DNA from 2 places in the Paenibacillus sp. GCM10023252 genome. Region 2 is predicted to be linked to the other one. Evidence: riboswitches for the same ligand, from Rfam matches in the RefSeq annotation. Region 2 holds a riboswitch; the other holds the start of a gene.
What was found. A riboswitch is a leader RNA that binds a small molecule or an ion and turns the genes downstream of it on or off. The one in region 2 is predicted to bind thiamine pyrophosphate.
Positions count from the first base shown of each region.

Region 1: it holds a riboswitch for thiamine pyrophosphate, as region 2 does, so the genes downstream of both, thiC (phosphomethylpyrimidine synthase ThiC) here and ACFO9Q_RS01525 (ABC transporter substrate-binding protein) in region 2, are expected to answer to the same signal.

Region 1 is NZ_JBHSHW010000010.1:364,032-376,273, reverse strand. It holds gene ACFO9Q_RS09800 (ThiF family adenylyltransferase) at 1-1,196, opposite strand, end outside; gene thiC (phosphomethylpyrimidine synthase ThiC) at 1,189-2,955, opposite strand; TPP riboswitch at 3,252-3,357, opposite strand; gene ACFO9Q_RS09790 (EcsC family protein) at 3,743-4,492, shown strand; gene ACFO9Q_RS09785 (hypothetical protein) at 4,668-5,501, opposite strand; gene ACFO9Q_RS09780 (hypothetical protein) at 5,587-5,970, opposite strand; gene ACFO9Q_RS09775 (hypothetical protein) at 6,264-7,205, opposite strand; gene ACFO9Q_RS09770 (hypothetical protein) at 7,479-7,769, opposite strand; gene ACFO9Q_RS09765 (glycoside hydrolase family 10 protein) at 8,196-10,592, opposite strand; gene ACFO9Q_RS09760 (FAD-dependent oxidoreductase) at 10,746-12,242, opposite strand, start outside.
Region 2 is NZ_JBHSHW010000001.1:304,774-317,015, forward strand. It holds gene ACFO9Q_RS01495 (exosporium glycoprotein BclB-related protein) at 1-39, opposite strand, end outside; gene ACFO9Q_RS01500 (YheC/YheD family protein) at 266-1,297, shown strand; gene ACFO9Q_RS01505 (TatD family hydrolase) at 1,283-2,110, opposite strand; gene ACFO9Q_RS01510 (ABC transporter ATP-binding protein) at 2,113-2,949, opposite strand; gene ACFO9Q_RS01515 (ABC transporter permease) at 2,952-3,719, opposite strand; gene ACFO9Q_RS01520 (thiamine-binding protein) at 3,709-4,011, opposite strand; gene ACFO9Q_RS01525 (ABC transporter substrate-binding protein) at 4,104-5,144, opposite strand; TPP riboswitch at 5,296-5,410, opposite strand; gene ACFO9Q_RS01530 (endo-alpha-N-acetylgalactosaminidase family protein) at 5,547-10,055, opposite strand; gene ACFO9Q_RS01535 (Gfo/Idh/MocA family protein) at 10,204-11,505, opposite strand; gene ACFO9Q_RS01540 (carbohydrate ABC transporter permease) at 11,532-12,242, opposite strand, start outside.

The DNA of each region.
Region 1 (12,242 bases), on a different contig from region 2:
TCTCCTTCCTCCATCATCAACCACCGCTCACACAGCTCCCAAGCGAGCTGTCGATCCGTCGTCCCTTGCACCAACACCCTGCCCTCGGCAAAACAAACCAACCGCTCCCCCGCAGCCAGCTCCACCCTTACAAGGTAAGGGTTAATCGTCATCGGGAGCCCTAGCTTCTCCAGTCGGCTGCCTAACTCCGCCAAATTCAGCGCACCGGGCAGCGTCACCTGCACGCTGTCTCTGCCGCAGAGGATAACGGTGTCTGCACCGCCTCTGCCTTCGGACCATGTTCTGCTGCCTGTGTCAGCTTGACCGCCGCTTCGATTGCTCGCCGTGACTGCAGAGCTGTCACTCAGATTGACCCTCGCGTCACCCCTGCTGGCTGCCTGACCGACATACTGCCTCTCTGCACGTTCCCTGCCGCCTGCCAGGCTGCCTCTCTGCCTCTCCTCTGCCGACCTGCCGCAGTACTCGCAGCTTGGATTGCCAACGGGCATCCCCATCTCTCGCATACGGAACGGCCAGAGCTCTATCGAGAGCCAAGTGCGCCGCAATTCCCCGTCCCTTCCGCACAGCAGCTTCAACGCCTCCGCCGCCTGAAGCGAAGCCACGAGTTCAACCGCCGGCGAGATTACGCCTACGGTATCGCAGGTATCCCCATCCTCCTTCGGCTCATCCCCTCCAATCAGGCAGCGCAAGCAGGCGGTCTCGCCTGGAATCAGCACAGCCGTCATCCCTTGCGCACCCGTCACCCCACCGTATAGGAAGGGAATGCCCAGCTCATAGCAGCTGTCACTCAGCAGCAATCGAGTCTCTGCATTATCCGTGCCATCGAGCACGAGATCGACCCCGCCAACAAGCTCTGCCGCATTCCACTCATTAATATCCAACACATGGGCTACTACTTCAATCTCGCTGTTCATCCGCCTCAGCTTACGCGCCGCGGCTTCCGCCTTCGGCAATGAGGTCAGCGCATCCTCTTCGTCATAGAGCATCTGCCGCTGCAGATTGCTTGGCTCGACATAGTCCCGGTCGACGATGACGACCTTGCCGACACCTGCCCGCACCATATGCTGGGCAAGGGAGGCGCCAAGCGCCCCCAGCCCAGCGACTAGCACACGTGAAGCCTTCAGCTTAGCCTGCCCTTCCTCGCCAATACCTGCGAACCTTACCTGTCTCGAGTACCGATCAGGCCAATCAGGCATAGATACTGCTCCCTGAAGCCTTGAAGGCATCCGACTTCTCCTTCATGCCGGCTTCAATCGCTTCCGTTGTCTCCATTCCGTTCTGCTCCGCGTATTCGCGAATGTCCTGCGTAATGCGCATGGAGCAGAACTTCGGTCCGCACATGGAGCAGAAGTGAGCCGACTTCGCCGCCTCAGCCGGCAGCGTCTCATCATGATAGGACATCGCTCGCTCCGGATCGAGCGAGAGATGGAACTGATCCCGCCAGCGGAACTCGAAGCGAGCCTTCGATAGAGCGTTGTCTCTCTGCTTCGCTCTCGGATGGCCTTTGGCGAGGTCTGCGGCGTGGGCGGCGATTTTGTACGTGATGACGCCTTCCTTCACATCCTCCTTGTTCGGCAGCCCCAGATGCTCCTTCGGCGTCACATAGCACAGCATCGCCGTTCCGAACCAGCCAATCATCGCTGCTCCGATGGCTGATGTAATGTGGTCATAGCCCGGTGCAATATCCGTCGTCAGCGGTCCGAGCGTGTAGAATGGAGCCTCATCACACACCGCCAGCTGACGGTCCATATTCTCCTTAATGAGATGCATCGGCACATGGCCGGGACCCTCTACCATCACCTGCACATCATGCTTCCAAGCCCGCTTCGTCAGCTCACCGAGCGTATCCAGCTCAGCGAACTGAGCTTCATCATTCGCATCGGCAATTGAGCCGGGACGCAGTCCGTCGCCCAGTGAGAAGGAGACATCATACGCCTTCATAATCTCGCAGATCTCCTCGAAGTGGGTGTACAGGAAGTTCTCCTTGTGATGCGCCAGACACCATGCAGCCATGATTGAACCGCCCCGTGATACGATGCCCGTCACCCGCTTCGCCGTCAGCGGAATGTAGCGCAGCAGCACGCCCGCATGAATGGTGAAGTAGTCTACGCCCTGCTCCGCCTGCTCAATGAGCGTATCGCGGAACACTTCCCAGCTCAGATCCTCCGCCTTGCCGTTCACCTTCTCCAGCGCTTGATAGATCGGCACCGTCCCGACGGGAACCGGCGAGTTCCGAATAATCCATTCCCGTGTTGTATGGATGTTACGTCCGGTCGACAGGTCCATAATCGTGTCCGCGCCCCACCGGGTCGCCCACGTCATCTTCTCTACTTCCTCCTCGATAGAGGAGGCGACGGCGGAGTTTCCGATATTTGCGTTGATTTTCACGTGAAAATGCCGTCCAATAATCATCGGCTCGCTCTCCGGATGATTAATGTTCGCAGGAATAATGGCCCTCCCCGCTGCGACCTCGCCGCGCACAAACTCCGGCTCCATCCCTTCCCGAATCGCAATGTATTCCATCTCCGGGGTAATGAGGCCTTGCTTGGCATAATGCAGCTGCGTCACATTGCGGCCAGGTCTCGCTCGCAGCGGCTGCCTGCGGCTCACCTCGGGGAACAGCTCCGCTCCCTTCTCCTCCGCCTTCTCCTGCGTGGCGAAGCCGTTGTCCTCGGGACGGACCTCCCGCCCTATGTACGTCTCTACGTCGCTCCGGCTCGTAATCCAGCCCTCTCTAACAGACGGCAGACCCTTGCGAATATCGACGCTGTAGTCCGTATCGGTGTATACCCCGCTTGCATCGTACACGCGCAGCGGCTCATTCGGCTGCTCCGATCCGTCGCGCCCGCGGCTTGCTTCCAGCGCAATCTCCCTCATCGGCACCTGTATATCTTCACGCGATCCTCTCACATACACCTTGCGGCTTCCCGGCAGCGGGGGCAGAATAATGGACATAACGAATAACCTCCCAGATAGAATAGTAGATTCCACTAGGAGGCCATCTTAGGCGTATACTCGGAAAAAGGTAAAGCCGCACACCGCATCAACAGACGCGGCTCCTTCTAACGCAGAGGGGCTGGCAATAAAATAAGCCGCCCCCTGCGAGGGAGCGGCTGAAATGTGTTAGAAGTCGTCAGCAGTTGGGTTCGAATGACTCAGGCTGAGTTGCTTAGCCTGCTCCATTCACCTAGGAGACTCATCGACCGACCCGGTTGGGCTCGGTGTGTGTGAATCCTGCTCCCGCTGAAGCTTATCACGCATTCCCACTTTCCTACGCTGGCATGACCCAGATCAGGTACGAAGGGACCTAAGCTAACGCTTAATCTCAGCCCGCGGAGGGCGCCCCTAGTGGATTTCTTGGTTTGACTATACCTTGGGAGGGAGAATGTGTCAACTCTAGCTTGTAATAAGCTCCCGTCAGTATAGGATAGGCAACACATTACTTATTTCCAAGATATTCAACAATAATCACAGTTAGTATGAAGATGACTAGAACTACAAGAAAGAATTTTGAAGGCTTAATTTTATTCATAAGTGATAAAACTCCTATCCTAATTAAAATAAAAGAAATGTGAAGCATAAGTTGAATACTACTAACTATACATACCTATCACATAAAAGTATAGAATTCCTACTAGCATATAAATTTGTAAGTAAAGCAGATCCCATTTTATATGCTACATCTAAGAAATTGTAACGTATTAAAAACAAAACTGCAGAAGAAATAAAGGAGAGCTACGTAATGACCAACTACACCTTGTATGAAGAGCAGACGGCCAAGAAGCTGCTTCTGTGGGAGAAGGAACTGTTGAAGTCGCCAGGCATGCTGGAGAAAGCCTCAAAGTCCATCTCATCTCGAATCAATTCCATTATCCCAGATAAGGTTCATCAAGCCTTAACGACAGCAGTGAAGGGGATTGTACAGACGAGTCTGTTCACCATGGATTACATTCCGAAGAATGAACCTTTGCATGGAGCTTCCCTAGCAGACAGCGATATACGGGCGGAGGAGCTGCTCTCCCTCTACAAAAAAATAGCCGCCGCAGAAGGCGCCGGGACGGGTGCTGGCGGAATTATGCTAGGTCTCGTGGATTTCCCGGTGCTCATCGGCATCAAGATCAAATTCCTGTTCGAGCTTGCCCATGCTTATGGCTATACGACGACCAATTACCGCGAGCGATTGTTCATCCTATACGTATTCCAGTTGGGGTTCTCCAGCCAGAGTAAGAAGTTAGGGCTCCTTAACATCGTTAGATCCTGGGAGGAGAAGGCAAGTACACTTCCTTCTGAATCGAATCAAGTCGATTGGCGCCAGCTTCAGCAAGAGTACAGAGACACGATCGATTTTCGCAAAATGCTGCAAATGATTCCAGGGATCGGAGCCGTTGTAGGCGCTTGGGCCAACTACGGTCTGCTTGATGAGTTGGGCCAAACCGGTATGAACGCTTATCGGATGAGACGGCTTCAGGACAAAGGGTCTTTCCAGGAGTGATGCGGCTTTTTACGCTCTTTGCCTCACTATCCCCTTTGCTCAGGAATCAGGACGAATGGCCTTTTTTTTCGGTTCCTGAACGAAGGGGATAGTGAGCTAAAGGAGAGAAAAAGTTATCCGAAGTACCAGAGCCCTGATGTTGTAAAGAACAATATTTATACTCAATCGGTTGAACTTACTCCTCATTACAATAGTTTACTATTGTAATGGGCTTATAGCTCTGAACCCTTATACCTTTTTCTTTAAAAATGTTTCTGACTTTGGAGCTTACAATAACTCTCGGTGAACAATAAACACCAAACCCAAAGTACTCTTTAGAATAATTAAAATCCGTAGCATTTTTTAAAGAGTCTATATCGTAGAAGATTTCAGATCTAAGAACGGCCCCTCTTAAACACTTTTCACAATACTGATGTTTATCAGTAGCTGTCTTTTCCATGTCCATCTTATCTAAATAATTGTTGATTATTAGCTGATAAATGTCTTTTTTTTCATGCTTACTACAGTCAGTTACTTTCCTAAAAGAACAACCTGTTAGTTGCTGATCTTCAATAATTTCCTTTGTAAATGATGTAACTAGTATATCTGGATAATTATAAACAATATGATGTTTAGCCATTTTAGTTGCGTTGAGAAGCAGCTCTGTAAGTTGATATTCAACTCTTCCACATACTGGGCAACGGTTCCTATTGTCATACAGAGTTCGATTCTCCTTCGGATCATAGTCATCGTGTTCCCATGGATAATAAAAAACAGCATCAAAATAGGAGGATTTGTTTAATTCACCTGATGTATATTCACGCACCTCAAATTGTTTAAACTCTAGATTCCTGATTAACGTTAGTATATCTTCATACAATTTTGTATCCGAATATAGTTGCGGAATAATCAAAAGATCGGGAAAGTCTTTAAAGTTTACATGGTTTAGAGATAAAGCACTCTTCAAGTTCCTCAAAATTAATTCATCTTTTTCCTTATAATTAATATCTATTCTTTTTTTCCTTCTCACGGGATTAACCTCCCTTAATCAACTTTACCCATGCGAATGAAGAAGCTGTTTATATCATCATTGAAATTTAACCACTCATATTAAACTAATTGAGATGTGCGAAAACCAATACCGTCATTAACAAAATAGAAAAAAACAAGGTGGAGAAGTATCCAACATGCAATCGTTTTCTGAGTTCGTTATTTCCTTCTGTCAAACGCAAGCTTCCTACATAGAATAAGTGAAAAAAAATGAAAACCCCGACAGCTGGAGATAAACGCAAAAGACTATCATGCTCTATTATGTTTTTTTCAGCTAGCACTCTAGTGGAACCCATGCCAATGCTAGAAAGACTTAAAACTAACAATCCGTACGCAATCATCTTACTGAATCTCTTTATTAATATTGAAAAAATAAATATTGCAGCTCCTGACCCGAAAGCAAACACCAGTTCTTCTGAGTAGTTCAAAGAGCTAAAGAATGTATTCACTTATTGCCCCTCCCAATTTCCCATTTCCGTCATCGTTTATATAACTTCAAATACTTCTCCAACTCTTACTTTATACTTAGAGCCCTATCTTCCTGCATTCCTTCGAAGATAATCCATTCCTGCTCTATAATGAAGGTCAACTTAACTATAACAATTCTCCATATGATACGAAGTGATATGTCATTTAGGACTCGTACTAATTTGCACCTCTAATCCTTGCTAAAGAAGCCCCGAGAAGCCATAGAGACTTTCGGGGCATCTGTTAACGAAAGATTTTCCTGTATTCAACTTAATTAGATTTTTTTAATTTCCTCTTTCGTGACGTCACCAGCTGAATTAATTTCATAATAAACAGCAGTTGTTGCCTGAGACTTAGGCACATTTTGCTTTTCATCATTATAATAGTTAGTAATAGCTCTGCCTTCACCACCTTGAATTGTCCGTATTTCAACAGCAGGATCACCTGTGGACTTCATATCTTCTAACCATTCAGCAACAGCATCTACCCCAACTTGTTTTCTAAATTCCCATTGCCTCTTCCGGTTATCCGGTTTGTCAAAATCCATCATATTCTCATGTAAGGTTATTTCTATTGCATGATTAGACAATGTTTTTAATGCCCATTTAGCATCAACTGAATTAAACCTTGTTTTGGGTATGAATTTAAACATTTCTTCGCCGAACCACATCTTCCAGCATGAACCGAGCCACAGACCATTCACATAGTGGGCGTAACCAGGCAATGATTCTAGACTAACCATCTTTTCCCCTTTAAATAATGGGTTATCAATAATTATTAAACCTTCAGTTGGTCTCCCTTGCCAGTTATAGGTATCTAAGTCCCGCTCGTTCTGCCAGATGTAATCGTTGCTAGCACACATAAACCCAATGACACCATCATGCTGATCAAAAAACTCAGCAATTCGGTTTGCCACCTCGTTTGGTTCTGAGACTTTTAAATTAATATTACAATCAAAATAGTCTCTTTCTCTCCGAACAGAATTTATCATGCCATCCTTACTAGTGAGTGTAATGGAGGAAGTACCGTTATATGAAAGTTCTTCATCAAGATACTTTATAAATCTCTCCCTGTTGTATTTCACAGACCTATCTCTAGTGCAGTAGGTGAAAGACATATCTACATACTCCAAATCAAAGGGTTGATTAAACCAGTCTAACATGACTTCTTTTGTCTTATGGTTGTCCTTAAAGTAAACCTCTATTAAGGTTTCCATCCTTTAAACCTCCTTCACTCTAATAGTTAACCCTTGCTAACCTCTTGAATCCTTGACATTCGTATTCCGAAAGGTACGATGAATTATATAGACAATGAAAGGCCTCGTTCGTGATTCTAGCGCACCCCTTAATATAAAGAGAAACCCAGCATCTAGAAAAAGTGGATTTTCTCTGCATTACGAGAGTAGGATTGACGGCATAATTGGCATCAAAGAAAGATCCGGAAAGTATACACATTACACATTTAAGAGCTTTTCTATATTACTACAGGCTTATTCTTCAATATTCATGTTTTTTTTAATTTCTTCTAATCTAGTTTTATAGAAGTTTACCAAACTATAAACATCATCCTCAGTATTAACAGCTTTCATATCAAATAATAAACTAACATAGAAATCAATTAATTTAGAATAAATGGGCCCATTCACTTTTTTATATTTGTTATCATAAGAATTCAATGCATTCATTTCTGATCGTTTAAAGTGACGCTTTTCATCTATAACACTCTCAAATATATTAACCATTTTGACTGAATCAGAGTAAAATTTTTTATCAGTTTCCATGCTGCAACCCCCTAAACAAATGACAATAGCCATTGTAAAAACGAGACATTTAATCATACTTACCTCTTCTGGATTACCTTCCCCAGTTCTTGGCTGCAAGGACTTAGATTATCACCAGTAAATTATAGCAATCGAGGTAAATGTGTGTATACTGGTATAATGTGGAGTGTTAATAATTACATAATTGGTCTTAATCCCCATCATAAGGGTATGAAATTCAAACTCTTTTTAATGTTTGATTTCCGATTCTATCGCATTATTCCTCGGTTCGGGTGGTATTACCTTGCGGATAAGACGACTACATGACAAATCAAAGATTCTCTTTTTTCAGATATCTGACTAACTAAAAATCATCTCTACATTCATACAAAAACCGCCCTGCAAGGCGCATCTAGCACCTCACAGGACGGTTCTTATAAATAGATCTTATTTCACCTGCTTAGTCACCGCATACAGCAGAATATCTGACGCGTAGTCAAGCTGCTTCTGCAGGCGATCGGCTACAACTTGCTGGATGCCGTCCTTCTTGCCTGCGGACATGCTAACATCAGCCCTTGCTTGATCAAGACGCTTCTCAATCTTGGCCATCTCCGACCACGAACCCGCCTTGCCCAACTCCTCCAGCACTTGCTCCAGCTCGTTGCCCAGTGCCTTGGCAGACTTCTCACTAACCGCACCGCGAGGGACATACACCTGCTCCATATCCTTCTCAATGGAACCGACTAGTGCTCTGATAGCATCGACCGGATGACGTCCTGGGGATACGGCTGCCTCTCTCCAAGGACCTTCCTTGAGCGCACGCACCGCAAGCGGGCTCGCTTGGCCGAAGGCGAAGACGGTTGTCCCGTGGTCGATATCTTGAGCGGCTAGCACCTGCTGTACGGTCTCGTAAGGACCCATGTGGACGTACATCGGATAGATTCCGGAATAGACGAGGTTGCCTGGGCGAAGCTCTCCCTTATGCTGAACAACCGACTCGCGCACACTGTCCGTGCTATAGGAATACGCTTGCGGGATGACGACATCGACATGCTCGGACCAACTGCCGATCTTCTCTGCCTCTGCACCCGGCTCAGGGGTTGCGGACACGATGACTTGCGAGGAGATCGCCTTCATCTCCGTGTACATGCTCGCAACGAAGCTGTTCTCCTTCTCCGTCAGCCACTCCGTCCACGTGTTCCATAGTTCCTTCTGCGTAGTCGCGTCGATTGTATACGGATCTACCCCGTGCTCGGCTTGGAACGCTGCGCGGGAGAAGTCGCTGAAGTTATAGCTGCTCTGCCAGCTGGATGCATGAGGGAACCGCATATAGTCTAGATCCACACCGGCTAGATCGTACTTGGTCACCATCTCCTTCGTAATGTCCATCAGATACTTGCGCGCATGGTCATTCGTAATATCCAGCCAGAAGTACCCGTTCCCCGCCTGCGGCATCGGCTTGCCTGCTCCAACCTGATTGCGAGCCAGCGCTGACCATTCCGGATGAGCACGAAGCACCGGTCCGCCGGTCTTATCGATGCCTACCATGAAGCCATCGAGCCAAGCATGCACCTCAATGCCCCGCTTCTTCGCTTCGGTTGTGAATACTTCCAGAGGGTCCCAGCCAACGAAGGACGGTGTCTGCTTCTCTACGCCGCTGGCCGCAGCCACTTCACTTGGGTAGATGGTGTAACCGCCGAACCACGTCTCGAGATACAGCTCATTGAAGCCGGCTGCCTGCATCCGGTCCAGCGTCTTGATGACCTCCTGCGGTGACTTCTCCATCGGACGGTACCATACGCCGCGCGCCTCAGCCGTGCGGCTAGGCAGCGAGTGGTAATAGCCATCACGAGCAGCGCTAATCGCCTGCTTCGACAGATAGACACTCTGAGCAAGGTTCGAATTCGCAAGTCCCCTGGCCTGCTCGATAAGCGCCTCAGCACGCTTCACATCCTCACGAGCCTTATCGAATGGGGCATTCACATAGTTAGCCAGCCCAGACTCGATGCTCGTCACGGCTTCCCCAAGAGCCTGCTCCGCCTGGAAAACATAACTCCCCGCATCCTTCGTAATCGTCACGGAAGTACCGCTAACCGTCACCTTCGCGCCAATCATAGACGCGGAGGAGAGCCAAGCGGCTGCCGTTCCGTGGCCGCTGACGACGAAGCCGTTCTCCGGAATCGCAGAATTCGCTCCCCCTGCCGCTGTAACAACACCATCGGTTACGGTAATCTCGTAGCCGTATTGATTCGTCTTCGTCGAAGGACCGAACGCCTTCGTATACACGAGCAGCTGATTCTCCCCGCGATAGCCGTCAAACGGCGCTCCAGCCGGGTTGGACTGAGGTGTTGGGTCAACAGCCACTGCCGTGTTCGTCGCCGATTGGACAATCGGCTCGTCAAGCTTCACCGTGTCGCCAACCTTGAAGTTATCTACGAGGAACCTTCGCGTATCCGGTGTGCCTCCAGGTCCAGCAGACAGCACCAGTCCATTCTCCGGAATCTCGCTGTTGCCGCTGTTCGCCAGGTCTGTGAAAGCGGAGTTCACGCCGGTTACCTTGTACTGGCCAGCTGTTCCGGTCTCTACCAGAATCACTTCTGCTCCAAATGCATTCTGAGCCGTCTTGTAGCCCCAGATTGGATTGTACAGGACGAGCATGCCTGCTCCTCTAGTCATGTTGACACCCGATATTGGTGCGGACTTCCCATTGACAGCGGTTACAGTTAAGACCGAAGCATCAGCATACGAGACGTGTGAAGCGAAGGGCATTACCGTTGCAGGGGTAATGATAGTTGCGGCGGCCAGCGTACCAGCCAGGACGACACGGGTCATTGCTTTTCTCATGATTAATTCCTCCCATATGAGTTCAATTGATCTATGTAAAAATATCCGCCAACATCGTTAATATTAGCGGATAGATCCACCATTTCTAGAGGCATATCCTCCTGCTTCCTGATGGTTACAGGAGGAACCACAATGCCGATGTTCAGACTTAATCTAGATCGCTTCCACCTCAGGCCAATGAATCTCGATTCCTTCACCCTGAATGAGAGCTTGGAACTCGAGTAAGGCGTTCTTGTCGCTGCGAACCTCGGATGGTGTCAAGCCGCGGTCCATTGCGAAGGCGGCTAAGTAACCTGCGGCTTCGCCAATGTTCCACTCTACCGGATGCAGTCGGAAGCAGCCGTTCGTGAGATGGGTCGTTCCGATGTTTTTGCAAGCTGGGATCAGATTCTTCATCCGAACCGGAATCAGCGAGCCGAGCGGAATCTCGAACGGGAAGCTGGACGTGTAGAAGAAGGTCTTCGTACGTGTCGTCGCATGCAGGTCCATATGATAGCAGCCGACCCCAATCGTATCCTCGAAGCGAGGACGCTCCGCACTCAGCTCCGCATTAATATGCTCCTCCACGACCGTGAACTCCGCCCGAATGCGGCGGGATTCGCGAATGTACGGATACATCGCAAGACCATCCTCGGTCCCTACGACATCACCCCGCAGGCGAAGTCCGGGATAGCCGGTTCCTCCGTCTGGACGAGGCGCCTCGGTCTGCAGCCAGTAGATGAACGACAGCGTCAGCTGCCTGGCTCCCTCCAGATGCTTCGCCCGCTCTTCCTCGCTCAGCTCGAACACATTGCCGTTCGAGTAGTCGTTCTGCGGCCAGTTAATGAGGGAGATGTCTCCCGCATAGAAGCCTTCCTGGAACTGGTCGGCCGCAATGACACGGCGATAGTCCCAGAGGGAGAATAAGCCTGTCCGCTCATGATCGAACATGGCGAAGGGCTTCGACTTCATCGTCGTGGAGTCCGGACCGTACCAACTGAGCTGCTTGTGCCCATCCGCGAAGGGAACGTTGTAGGCTCTCCACTCCTCATACTGCTGGGGCTTGTCGATAATGAAGCTGCCGCCTTCGACGTAATCAAGCGCAGCGACATGGGTCACCGGCTGCATATCCTGCGGGTCGGCGGTCTCAGGAGCGTGCGCTTCACCGGTATCCGCTCTCGATTCCGCACCCGTTACGTACTCCGTACCGGTAAACGGAAGCAGATCGCCGCATTCGGTGGCATCGAGGAAGTAAGCTCCCTTTAGCGTTATCCGCTTGCCCGTGGCAGCATGCTGCACGGTGACCGATTGCACGTGATCACCCTCGGTCACCGCATCGACTGGACGATAGGGCTGCAGCAGCTTGATACTGCCATTGCTCATATAGGGAGCGAGCATATCCTGCAGCACCTTCAGCGCCACTCTTGGCTCATGGGACAGCCGGCTCACGCTGGCCACACCTGGATTCAGCCTTGGCTGCTTAGCCGCCTCAGCAGTTAGAGGATAATGACGACGGTAATACTCCCTTACCTGATCACGGAATTCGCGGTAAGTCCTTGTACAGCCGAACTGCTCGATCCACTTATGCTCATCCGGCGGTACCGCCTGCGAGGTGAATTGCCCGCCAATCCATTCGGTCTCCTCGGTCCACAGCACCTGCTTGCCGGACTT
Region 2 (12,242 bases):
CGGTCCTGGTGGACCCGGCGGTCCAGGCAGTCTACCCATTTCGTTCACTCCCTCATATACCATGTCATCCATACTTACCAGACAAGTTTGCAAGCGATGCAGGATATCCCGCCTCACAATATGTATTCGCTTCAGGATAGGTTTATACTGGACCCTTACAGCTGGCTAAACACATATTTGACAATGCGTGTACTATTGTCCATGCAATTCCGGCTGACGGACATACCATAACCTTGACTGGGTTGATGAGCATGGGAGGTACTCCGTGAACAATAAGATAGGTATGCTCGGCATAATGGTTGCTAACGCTGCGTCCAAAAAAGCAGTACTTAACAGTTATCTTCGCGTGAATCCTACTGGCTTAAGGCTATTCTGCTTCACACCCTCTGATATTAATTGGGAGCAACAGAGAATTAACGGACTTCATAGAGTGAACAAAGTCTGGCGGCGACGGCTGTTTCATTTTCCCCAGGTTATTCTCAACCGGTGTTACGATCTGAGCAGGAGCTTCATCCATCGTCTGGAGTCCGTCATCGGACACCATAAATGCTTCAATCATCAGAATCATCTGGGCAAGCTCGACATGCATGAACACCTAAGCAATGGGCTTCCCTCCTCTACTCCTCATACTCTTATCTATAATGAGCAGAATGCTTCGGAGTTGCTGGCAGCACACAAGGTTATCTATATGAAGCCGAACTATGGCAATAAGGGGCTCGGGGTATACCGGGCTGAGCTGAAGGATTCAGGAGAGATTCATATTGGGGAACATCATCTCAAGCCCCTCATTATCGCAGCTGATATGGCACAGTTCCACGAAGTCACGGATGCGATCATTGGCAGCACGCCCTATATTGTTCAGCAAGGAGTTCATATTCAGACCTTAACTGGCAGAACCTTCGATATTCGAATCCTTGTGCAAAAAAATAAGACGGGCTCCTGGTCAATTACCAGTGCTATAAGCCGTGTCGCCTTCAGCGGCTGCTTCAACACGAGCATCTTCGAGAAAATGTGTGTAGCCAGGGAGGCACTTCAATACTTGTATTCGCCTGACGCGGCGCAAGCTCAACTTCATACGAGCTATATGTTAAGCTTGCTAGCAGCAGAAGCAATCGAATTACGCAGCGGCTTGCATCTTGCTGAGATTAGCGTAGATCTCGCCATTGACGAGGAGGATCATCTCTGGATTATTGAAGTGAACGGAATGCCGCAGAAAAGCTTGTATCGCTCCTTCCAGAGCTATCGCAATGCCTATAGACGCCCGCTCGAGTACGCAGCATATCTATATGAGCGGTGACTCATACATTCGGCGAGCATTATTCAGCAGAGCGGCAGACGCCGTCTCTACTGAGATGCCCTTAAGCTGTGCAATGTGATGAATGACATCAAGCACCATGGATGGCTTCGTTGCCAATCCTTCGTATTCCCTCTCGAACGGCCACGGTCCATCCGTCTCCGCCATCATCAGCTCAAGCGGATAAGCTCGAACGAGCTCCTGAATCTCACTCTCATAGGAGACGTCGGGTGTAATTGAGATGAAGCAGCCGAGGGCAATCATACGCTGAATCGTCGCCATACTTCCCTTGAACCAGTGAAAATGGGCTCGCTTAACGCCGTATTGCTCAAGCATATCGCAAGCCTTGTCAGCATCCTCATAGACGGCATGTAGAACAATCGGACGGCGGAGCTCTGCTGCAAGTGCGATGAAGGTATCCAGCAGCTGCAAGTACGGCTCCTCATCGAATGGTGTTGCCTCTGATTGTGCAGCCATCCTCGTGTAATACGGAAGCCCCACCTCTCCAATCGCGAACGATTCGCCCGCTTCATGCCTCTCCCTTATCCACTCGACAAGGTCGCTCATCTGCTGTTCGGTCGGCACGGGCTGCTCGGGATGGAAGCCATAAGCAGGAAGCACACGGCCGGGGAAGCTCCTCGCTAGTTCATAGTTGACCCGACTGGATTCAAGATTCATAGAGACGGCCACAACCGCCTCACCTCCGTCAGCGAATGCTTGCTCGAGCAGCGGCGCTCGCTCAGCCTCGTCGTAGAGGTCGAGATGAATGTGGGCATCCATCCAAGGCAGGATGGCATCTCTAGCAGGAAGACTCATCCTCATCGCACCCCCTGTCCGTTAACCGTTCCAAGTAAGTCATAGATGGTCTGCTTCAGCCCATTGAATACGGGGTCCGTCCATAAGGCAGCTGCTCTCGGCCTTGCGAACGGCACGATAATCTCCTTGATCACAGACGCTGGCGGAGCGGACATGACGAGTATTCGGTCGGAGAGCAGCAGCGCTTCCTCAATGCTATGTGTAACGAACAGAACGGAACGCCGGTTCTGCTCCCACAGTGACAGCAGCCACTGCTGCATATGCATTCTCGTCAAGGCATCAAGCGCGCCGAACGGCTCGTCCAGCAGCATGAGCGGCTTGGGCGACAACAGTGCTCGCAGGAAGGATACCCGCTGCTGCATGCCGCCTGACAAGACATGCGGATACGCGTCCTTGTATTCTTCAAGCCCTACACGCGGAAGCCACTCCCTGGCTAACGTGCTGGCCTCGCTTCGGGACAGCCCTGCCACACCAAGCGCGAGTTCAACATTAGCGCTGACAGTGAGCCAAGGGAGCAGCGAAGCCTGCTGCGGCATATAGGTGATATGGCCTCTCTCCCCGGTCGTAGGCCGTCCCTCTATCCGGACCTCGCCTGCTGAGGGCATTGCAAGGCCTCCAATCATCTGGAAGAGGGTCGTCTTGCCGCTGCCCGATGGGCCAATCAGGGAGACGAACTCCCCGTCTGCGACGGTTAGCGACAAGTCTCGAAGGATGACCTTCTCCGGCTGCCCGCGGCTGCCGGCGAAGCTTAAGTGGATGTTCGACAGCTCTAATGCCTTAGGTCTGTCCTTAGGTCTGTCCTCAAGTCTATTCTTATCTATGTCCGTATGTCTGTGCATATCTAATGGTCCCCTTCCGCTTGCCGCCACCTTACAACCATTCTCTCTGCGAGAACAACCAGCCCGAACAGAATTAAGCTGAGCGCTACTATGAGAATGACCGCTGCGAACACTCGAGGCGCCTTGTAAGACTTGGATGAGAGCAGCATGAAGTGGCCCAAGCCGCTCTGGGATCCAATCCATTCTGCAACCACAGCGCTCGTCACGCTGTAGGAGGCGGCGATCTTAAGTCCGGAGAACAGATAGGGAACAGCATGAGGCAACTCCAGCCGCCAGAAGAGCTGACTGCGGCGTGTTCCAATCATGAGCATGTAATTCCGCAGCTTCGGATCGCTCTGTGTCAGCCCTGTCAACATAGCTACGCAGATTGGGAAGAAGCAGACAATGACGACGAGCAGCACCTTCGGCAGCAAGCCATAGCCCAGCCATAGGACCAGCAGCGGACCAAGCGCAATAATGGGCACGTTCTGCGTTAAGACTAGCAATGGGTAGACGCCAATCCTAGTTCCGGGAATAATATGCAGGACGGCGGCGAGCACGAAGCCCGCCGCCGCACCTCCTATGAAGCCTAACAGGGTAAGCTCTGTTGTCGCCCACGTGTTCTCCAGCAGTCTCGGCGCTATTGCGATCGCTTCCCTACCTACGTCTAACGGCGAAGGCAGCAGCCACTTCTCAATACCGCTCCACATCACTCCGGCCTGCCAGACGATAAGCAAGGCAGCCATTACAGCTGCAGGCGGCCATATGCGGGCAAGCCGATTACTGCCCATCCGGGTACTTCTCCAGCAAGCGGCCCATCGATGCCCCGTCCGCAGGATTATAATAGATCTTGATCTGAGAGATTACTGAAGGGCAGCCGAGCTCGGCCATTCCTTCATTCATCTGCTTCACGATGCCCAGCAGCTCACTGAGCTCACCCTCCATCGTCGTCTCCAGCGGGGCAACCCGGTAAGGAACACCCGATGCCTTAATGATTGCAATAGCGCGATCCACATAAGGAATGACGCTCTCCCCGCCGGGAGTATGAGGCAGAATCTGAATGCTTACTAATGCGTTAGCCATAGGAACACTCCTCTGATGAATGTCTTCATGATTCATGATATATATTGCTTGGCGGGCCTAAGCCCTCCTGCATACTTTTGCTCAGCCAATCCTTACTTCTTCGCTGGAAGATAGTCGTTCGTGAACGCCTTATCTGCATCCAGCTCCTTCTCCAGCAGCTTATGCTCCAGCATCCACTCGGCATAGTTCACCCATACGTCCCGCTTCTGCTCTCCCCACCGCGGCGCATCATCCTGGTAGCGCGGGCTCAGCCACTTCTGGCTGGCACGGACCAGCTTCGGATCCAGATCCGGCTCAGCCGCGATGAGCACCTCTGCTGCATCCTCTGGATGGTCAATCGCATACTGGTACCCTTCCGCAGCTCCAGCGACGAACGCCTTCACCAGCTCGGGCTTGCTCTCCATCAGCTTCTCGCTCGTCGCCAGCACAGGCGTGTAGTAATCCAGCTTGTCGCTGTAATCCGTCAGATACAGCATGTTCAGCTTCTCCCCGCGCAGCTCCGCCTCTACTCCAGTCCATGCATAGTAGATCCAGGCGAAGTCAATGTCCCTCTTCACTGCCGTGAAGAAGTCGGCGTCGCCGATACTGACGATATTCACCTTGCTCACATCGCCGCCCTTCTCCTGCATGATGGAGTCAATGACCGCTTCCTCGACAGGAGCGCCCCAGCCGCCGTAGGTTTTCCCTTCGAACGCCTTCGGTGAATCAATCCCCTTGGCAAGCGGGGAAGCGAATCCGGATGTATTATGTTGAATGACGGCCGCGATTGACACAAGCGGCACATTCTCCATCCTTGCCATCGTAATGGCCTCTTGATAAGAGACTCCGAACTCTACTTCTCCCTTGGCTACCAGCTGATCTGCCCCAGTCTGCCCCGGCTGAATAATCTCTACATCCAGCCCCTGCTCTGCAAAGTATCCCTTATCCCGCGCCACATACAGGCCGGTATGGTTCGTGTTAGGTGTCCAGTCCAGCACCACCTTCACCTTCGTCAGCGGCTTGTCCGCTCCTGCATCGTCTGCATTATCTTCCTTGTTGCTGCCCGAACTGCAGCCTGCCAGCAGCACCAGCACAGCGACTGCTGCCGTCCACCATCTCAGTCTTGCACGTCTTGCTCGGTTACGTTCTCCCATTCTCTCTCCTACCCCTCTCATCTATGCAGGACGAAGATAACTTCTGCTCTCGAGCTCATTAGAAAAAAGCGCCCCCCGATCCGGGAGGCGCTGCATAAGTATGGGCTGTACGTACAGCACGAGCAAGCCATCCCACTCGCATGGGGGCAGTCACTGTGCTACAACTTCATTCCTACGCTGGCATTATCCAGATCAGGTGTAAGGGTCGGGATTATTAGCGTGAATCCCCTCTCAGCCAGTCTCAACCAGCTCCCCGGTACTTATTCAATTTGAAGTTATTTCATCCAATTAATAAGGATTATTATAGCAGAGGACCGCTGGTTTGCCACCTTTATTTTTTGGTGCGTGGCCCAACCTTCCCTCTCCGCCGTTCAGAGGATCCCTGAACACCACCAACTCTCTTTATTGGCCGTATACCTCTACTTCTGCGTAATGATTATAGGCGTTCGCAGTACTGCCGTTTGTCCATAGCCGAACATATCGCGCGTTAACCGGACTAAAAGTCACCGCTTTGCCGCTGCTCGTCTCCACGTACTCCGCGTCGTTGCCGACACCCTGTCCCGATGAGTTATTGGCGTCGTTATTGAAGACGGTTGTCACTCCGGTCTGGAAGGTCGGGTCGTTCGACACCTGCATGATGACGTCACGATAGGTTCTGGAATCGTTGTAATAATGCAACACTTTGAGCGTGTTCAACTGAAATGCCCTTCCCAGATCCAGTTGCATCCATTGGCTTCCCGGATCCTTGATATCCACCCAATCGCCTATGCTGCCGTTCGTTGCTGCCATTTCCCATAGGTAATTCGTTGTACTGAAGGTTGGCTTGAGATTAGCGGCCAGATTGGCGGCGACGTTAACCTCGACCTCCAAATAATGATTCTCGCTGTTAAGGGAATTTCCATTCGCCCAGAATCGGACATAGCGGGCATTAATAGGTGCAAAATTCACTTCTTTCCCGGCTGATGATTCCGCATATTCCGCGTCATTGCCGACACCCTGCCCCGCCGAGTTGTCGGCATCGTTATTGAACACGGTGGATACGCCGGTCTGGAAGGTCGGATCATTCGACACCTGCATAATAACGTCCCGATACGTTCTGGCATCGAAGTAATAATGCCACACCTTGAGGGAAGAAACATTGTACGACGCACCCAGATCCAGCTGCATCCAATGCGGTCCGGCTGCTGTTGTTTTTGCGTATTCCACGGACTTGTTCTTCGTTCCATCCGTCGCGTATGCCGCATTTGTCGCGGCCGTATCGAACGTAGGCGTTCTTCCAAGCGCCGGATTAAAGGCGTTAATGGACTCTCTGTCGTTCGAATTCAAGACTCTTACGTCCACATAATGATTCTCGCTATTGACGGAATTGCCATTGGTCCACAGCCTGATATAGCGTGCTTGAACCGGATTGAACACGACCGTCTTGCCATTCTTCGTCTCTGCATACTCCGCATCTGTTCCTATCCCTTGTCCAGCGGAGTTGTTGGCGTCGTTGTTGAACACCGTGGTTACGTTAGTCTGGAAGGTCGGGTCGTTCGATACTTGCAGAATGACGTCGCGATACGTCCTGGAATCTGCGTAATAATGCCATACTTGTAACTCATTCAGCGTACGAATTCCACCCAAATCAATCTGCATCCATTGCGGGCCGCTAGCGGTTATCTTGGTGTATGCCGCTGAATTGGATGCATCGTTATCGGTGGCCAAATAGCTGGAAGAGACAGAGGTCGTACTGAAGGTCGGCGCTTTCCCGTATGCTAAGTTCCTGAGCGGCAATACGGTCGACCCGTCTTCCGTTACTTCATCCACTGTAAGATCGTCGATCACGAGGTCTGCGATTTGATCTGTCCCTTTCTTGTTTGAAGAATTGACGAACTGAAGTTGAACATCGTCCAAATCTCTCGTGCTGAATTGTAAGGAGGCGGTATTAATCGTGTCCTGGGCGCCGTTTAATGCCGTTACGCCATAGTCGACTCTTTTACCCGGCGAGCTCAGCTTGAAGCTCCAACCGGCTGCCGAATCGAAGAGCGGCTTGTATTTGAAGCTTAACTTATACGTTTTGTTAGGCATGAATTTGAGAAGGCTTGGCAGCGTTTTGACGACCGTTCCGAACGTATTGTAATACACCCTCATGGAATGGTTGCCTGTAATCGTATCGATGGTGAATGGCGTCGGACTATGCGTGCCATCGGCCTTAAGATCGTTCAGATTCGTTACGGCAGCTAAGTCTGCGGTTTCGTCGTGCATGAACGGGCCCGCCCAATGAGTGCTCTCGAACCCATCGTAATAATAATGTCCGCCAGCGCCGTAAGGATTCTCTTCTTCTCTCAAGCGTAGATCATCGAACGTTACCGCGCCGCTATTGCTTGCAAGTCCCCTTAACGTCAACTTGGCCGTTGTCTGGCCAGCCGGCAATGTAAAGTTCACTTTAAGCAGAGGCCAATCTAGACGTTCCTTGGCTACCGTAATCTTTCCGTTAATCGAACTGGCTACAGGGGAGCCTCCGTAATTGCTTACTTCCAGCGAAGCTTCCCTATTGCCCTCCGACTGTCCGAATACGGTGATGGCGTAAGACTTGCCAGGGGTTAGTCCGCTGATCGTTTGACTGACCGATCCTTCCGGGCTGCCGGCGATTTTCAGATACCGGTTGGCATTGGCATCTGTCTCGATCGTAATCGCTGCCGTGCCGCTCTTGGTCCAGCTGGCGAAGGCGCCGCTATTGAATTCGAAGTCCGATATGCTGCTTCCCTCTCCCCAGATAACGGGAGCTTGCGCGCTTGCTCCTTTCAAGATAACGTAACCTTGCTTGGCTAAGTAATTAATCGTAACCTGGTTGTTCGTTACCGGAAGATCCTGCACGTAGACTCTGCCTTCCGTATCCGACAATTTATAGAGCTTCACCGTACTCAGACCATTCCAGCTTTGCGGCAAGGTCCAGGTTCGGGTTCCTCCGGCAGACATATAGGTCAAGATTTTATTTTCCGCTACCGGCTCATAGGGAACGAAGAGCTCTTGCGTACTGTCGTTCAGCTTGGCATATAACACATTATCTCTGTACACGTTGCGGTAGGTGCCGTCATAGACCGACTTCACGTTATGATCCAGCCATGCCGTCCAATTGTTGTTATTCGCCGAATCTTGGAAGACCTTCGTCAGTTTGAAGTTTTTCAGGTACGTATCGACAAGGACTTGCTTCCAGAACCCATTGATTCCATTATTGTAATTATTATTGTAGCTCCAGCCTAGGTAACCATAGTTCGTGTATTGATTAGCCGAGTCTGTAGGGAGTTTATTGGCATAGCCGAGCAAATTTTGATAGTTGCTGTCGCCTACGCCGAAGATCGTCTTGTCGTTCATAATAAATCTGCGGATATTGGAATCTCCATCGTCCATATAGGCATGAACCCAAAGTAACTGTTTTCCACCTTTGGCATAAGGTTTGATATCCGCATTGTACTCATTCAAACCTACCGGGAATTCCGTTGCCAGATTCCATCCGTTTTTCTTGAACTGCTTCACGATTTGATAGAGCTGCCATTTCGAATTCGGGCCGCCGTCCACCAGCTTTACGTCTACATAACCGAATTTCAGATTAGGGAAGGTTGCGCGCAGTGCGTCATAACGCTGATTGAGAAGATGCGATTGCCAATATTCCGTCAGGTTGATCGTACTGCCTTCACTTAGTCTAGTGAAGTATTCCCAGATGATGGGAGCTGTAGTTTTCGGCGTGGCATCATACAAGCTGCTTGCTTTGTAGGTCAAGTCATTGTCCGTATGCAGCCCGACGCTAATATTCCAATTCTTGGCCTCATCGATGAACCAATTGAGCTTGTCGTCCCCTCCCAGCATCTCGGTTCCATGAATTTGAGGGTGTCCGACATTATCCAACCAATTTTTTAATTCGACCATTTGCGGAAAATTATCCGTGGCTAACGCTTGCCTTTTCAACGTATCCAGCATATTCTCATAGGTCCACGGATACCTTCCGCGGTAATTAAGCGCGATATTCATGAACGTCGTTTGCTGCGCGAGCTTGTTCTCCGTTAACTGATTGGCCGGGTCGTTGGTCTCTCCGGGCATAGGGTCCATGATGTCCCTGTACGCGAGAGCCCCGTCCTGCCAATCGATCGTACTATCGTTATTGCGATCTTCCGTAATGACGACTTTCGCCCACGGGAGATCCATCGCTTCGCCACCAGGTCCACGGTACAGATATTCGAACGGCCATGCCCCGGTCCGCTTATCCGTTCCCTGTTGCACGGTTTGTACGTATACATTCTGGCTGGTTAAGCTTACTTCGATTGCAGCGGCTAATTGGTTCGTATACAGTATCGTATGACCGGCTTGCACAGGGCTGCTGTCAACCGCTTTATTCGCGACAGTCCCTATCGTGTCGACCGATTCGTAATTCAGGTTATACGCCATAGCGGATCCGGCTTGGCTCTGCTTGACCGATATCAGATTCCAGTCGGGAATTTCGAGCGTATTCACCTTCGTTGTCCCGCTATCGTCGATAGCGGTTATATTCATGCTCAGTACATCTCCCGCTACCTCGAACACAAGCGTTATGGAGATTGAGAGGCTTGAGATAGTGAGCGTATAGGTAATGACGTTACTCGAAGTCATCGTACTGGTCACAACAGGAGTATACAGCGCGCCGTTGATTTTCACCTTAGATAGACTATTCTCCTGACCGTAGATCACCTTTCCCGTCTTGACATACTGGATAACGCGGGGAAAGTCACGATCCACTTCGACCGTAAGACTGTTACTTGAGATCGTTGCGGAAGCTGCATGTGCCTCCTCTGGATAAAATAACGGCGTAGCGGAGATCAATGTGAGCATACAAAGGAAAGCGGTGGCCCAACGAACATATTGTTTACGTAACCTTATTTTCATTTGGGAAATCATACTCTACTCTTCCTTTCGCTTCAAAGTAATAGATTCATACTTGGCAACTCAGCATAATGCCCATCCAACTCTCGCCTTGACCCTTACTTCAGTTGCTCACCCCCTCTCCACCATGAACTAGAAATGCCGTATCCGATTGATGTCGCGTTTACTCGCTCATCGACACCACACGGCCCTCCAAGCGGGAGCGCTCCGCCGCGAACGCCATCAGATGGCTCTGTACGGAATGGTAAGCCCCGGTTCGAGCCCCTTCGGCCGAGCCGCCTGCGACCAGGCGGCAGAAATCGCGCATGAGCCCTTCGTCGCCGCCGCCGTGCCCCTCGTGCCCGCCGGGCGACTTCAGCGTAATCGTCTCGGTTCGCCCGCTGCCGAACAACGTAATCTCGATCTCATCCTTCTCCATTGAACCTCGAATTTCACCGCGCGTACCCATGATTTTGATCGTGCGACCGATCTCATTCGTGAAGGCGCTCATCGTGAACGCTGCCGTAATGCCGCCCTCGAACTCCAAGTTGACGACCTGATGATCGACGACGTCGTTATCACAATGATAGACGCATCGGCCGTAGGGTCCCGTCTCGAGCGCCCTCCGCCGCGCTTCGTAGCTCGGATCATCGCTAATCGCGCTCGTCGGCCAATCGGTGTCGCTCGTCAAGTAGAGCCGAGGCGCATAATACGGGCAATTGTCGGCGACGGGGCAGCCGTCCAGGCAGCGCTTCGGCGCGCCCGCCGGGGCCTCATCCTTGCGGAAGTGGGAGAGCGACCCGAACGACGATACCTTCGTGCAGTCGGCTCCCGCAAGCCAGAGCAGGATGTCGAGATCGTGGCACGATTTGGCCAGAATCATCGGGCTGGACTCACTCGCCTTGCGCCAATTGCCCCGGACGAAGCTGTGGGCTTGATGCCAGTAGCCGACATTCTCGTTATGCACGATCGACACGACGTTGCCGATCCGCCCTTCTTGGAGCAATTGCTTGAGCGTCGAGAAGAATGGCGTGTACCTCAGCACGTGGCAGATCGCGAACAGCTTGCCGCTCGATGCCGCCATATTGCCCATCCGGATGCATTCCTCGGGGTAGGTCGACATCGGCTTCTCCAGCAGGACGTGGAGACCTGCTCCCATCGCGGCCATGGCCGGCTCGTAATGCATCTTGTCTTGTGTACAGATGATGGCGGCGTCAGCGTACAGCTTGTTCGAAGAACCAGCTGCACGGCCCGCCCCGTTCTTCAGCTCCGCGCCGCCTTCCGTTATCGCGTCCAGCAGCTCCTTCCAGTCCGCATAACCACGCTTTTCGTCCAGACCGTGACGAACGAGGATTTTGCGGCGGCGCTCCTCGTTCGGCTCCGCTACGGCGACGACTTGCATCCGTTCGGGATGGCTATTGGCGTATTCCGTATAGATTTGCCCTCTGAGTCCCGCACCGAGCAGGACGACTTTTACCGGTTTCATTGTACGAACACTCTCCTTGATGTGGGTTATCCCTTGATTGCACCCGAAGTAATGCCTGCAATCATGTACTTCTGCATGAACAGGAAGAAGAGCAGAAGGGGCAATATGGCGAGGAACATCATCGGGAAGAACGTCGTCCAGTCCGTCGAGAACTCTCCGATGTTGCGGAACACCTCGAGCAGCAGCACGCCGTGCTCCCTCTTATGCAGGAATAGCAGCGGGGTCAGAAAGTCGTTCCAGGTGTTAAGACCGGCAATGATGGCGACGGTAGCGACAACCGGCTTCAGCAAGGGCAACGTAATTCGGAAGAAGGTGCCGAATACGCCGCAGCCGTCAATCTTGGACGCTTCCTCCAGCTCCAGCGGAATCGACGAGATGAAGTTGCGGAACATGAAGATGCCAAGCGGCAAGTTATAGCAGATTTCGAGCAGAATGACGGCGGCGAACGTATCCATGAGATGCAGCGTTCTGACGAGCTTGTACAATGGCAGCAGGGCGATCTGATACGGCACCATCATGCCGATTAGGAATACAGCGAACACTCCCCGATTAAGCCGGCTGGCTCTCCTTGAGATGGCATACCCTGCCATGGCGGACAGGAGTACAATGCCGACTACGGATATGCCGGTAATCAGAACGTTGTTTTTGAGTACGTTGATGTAATTCATCGACCGGAACGCTCTGGCGTAATTGTCCAGTGTCGCGTCCCAAGGCAAGCCGAGAGGATAGAGTAAGGC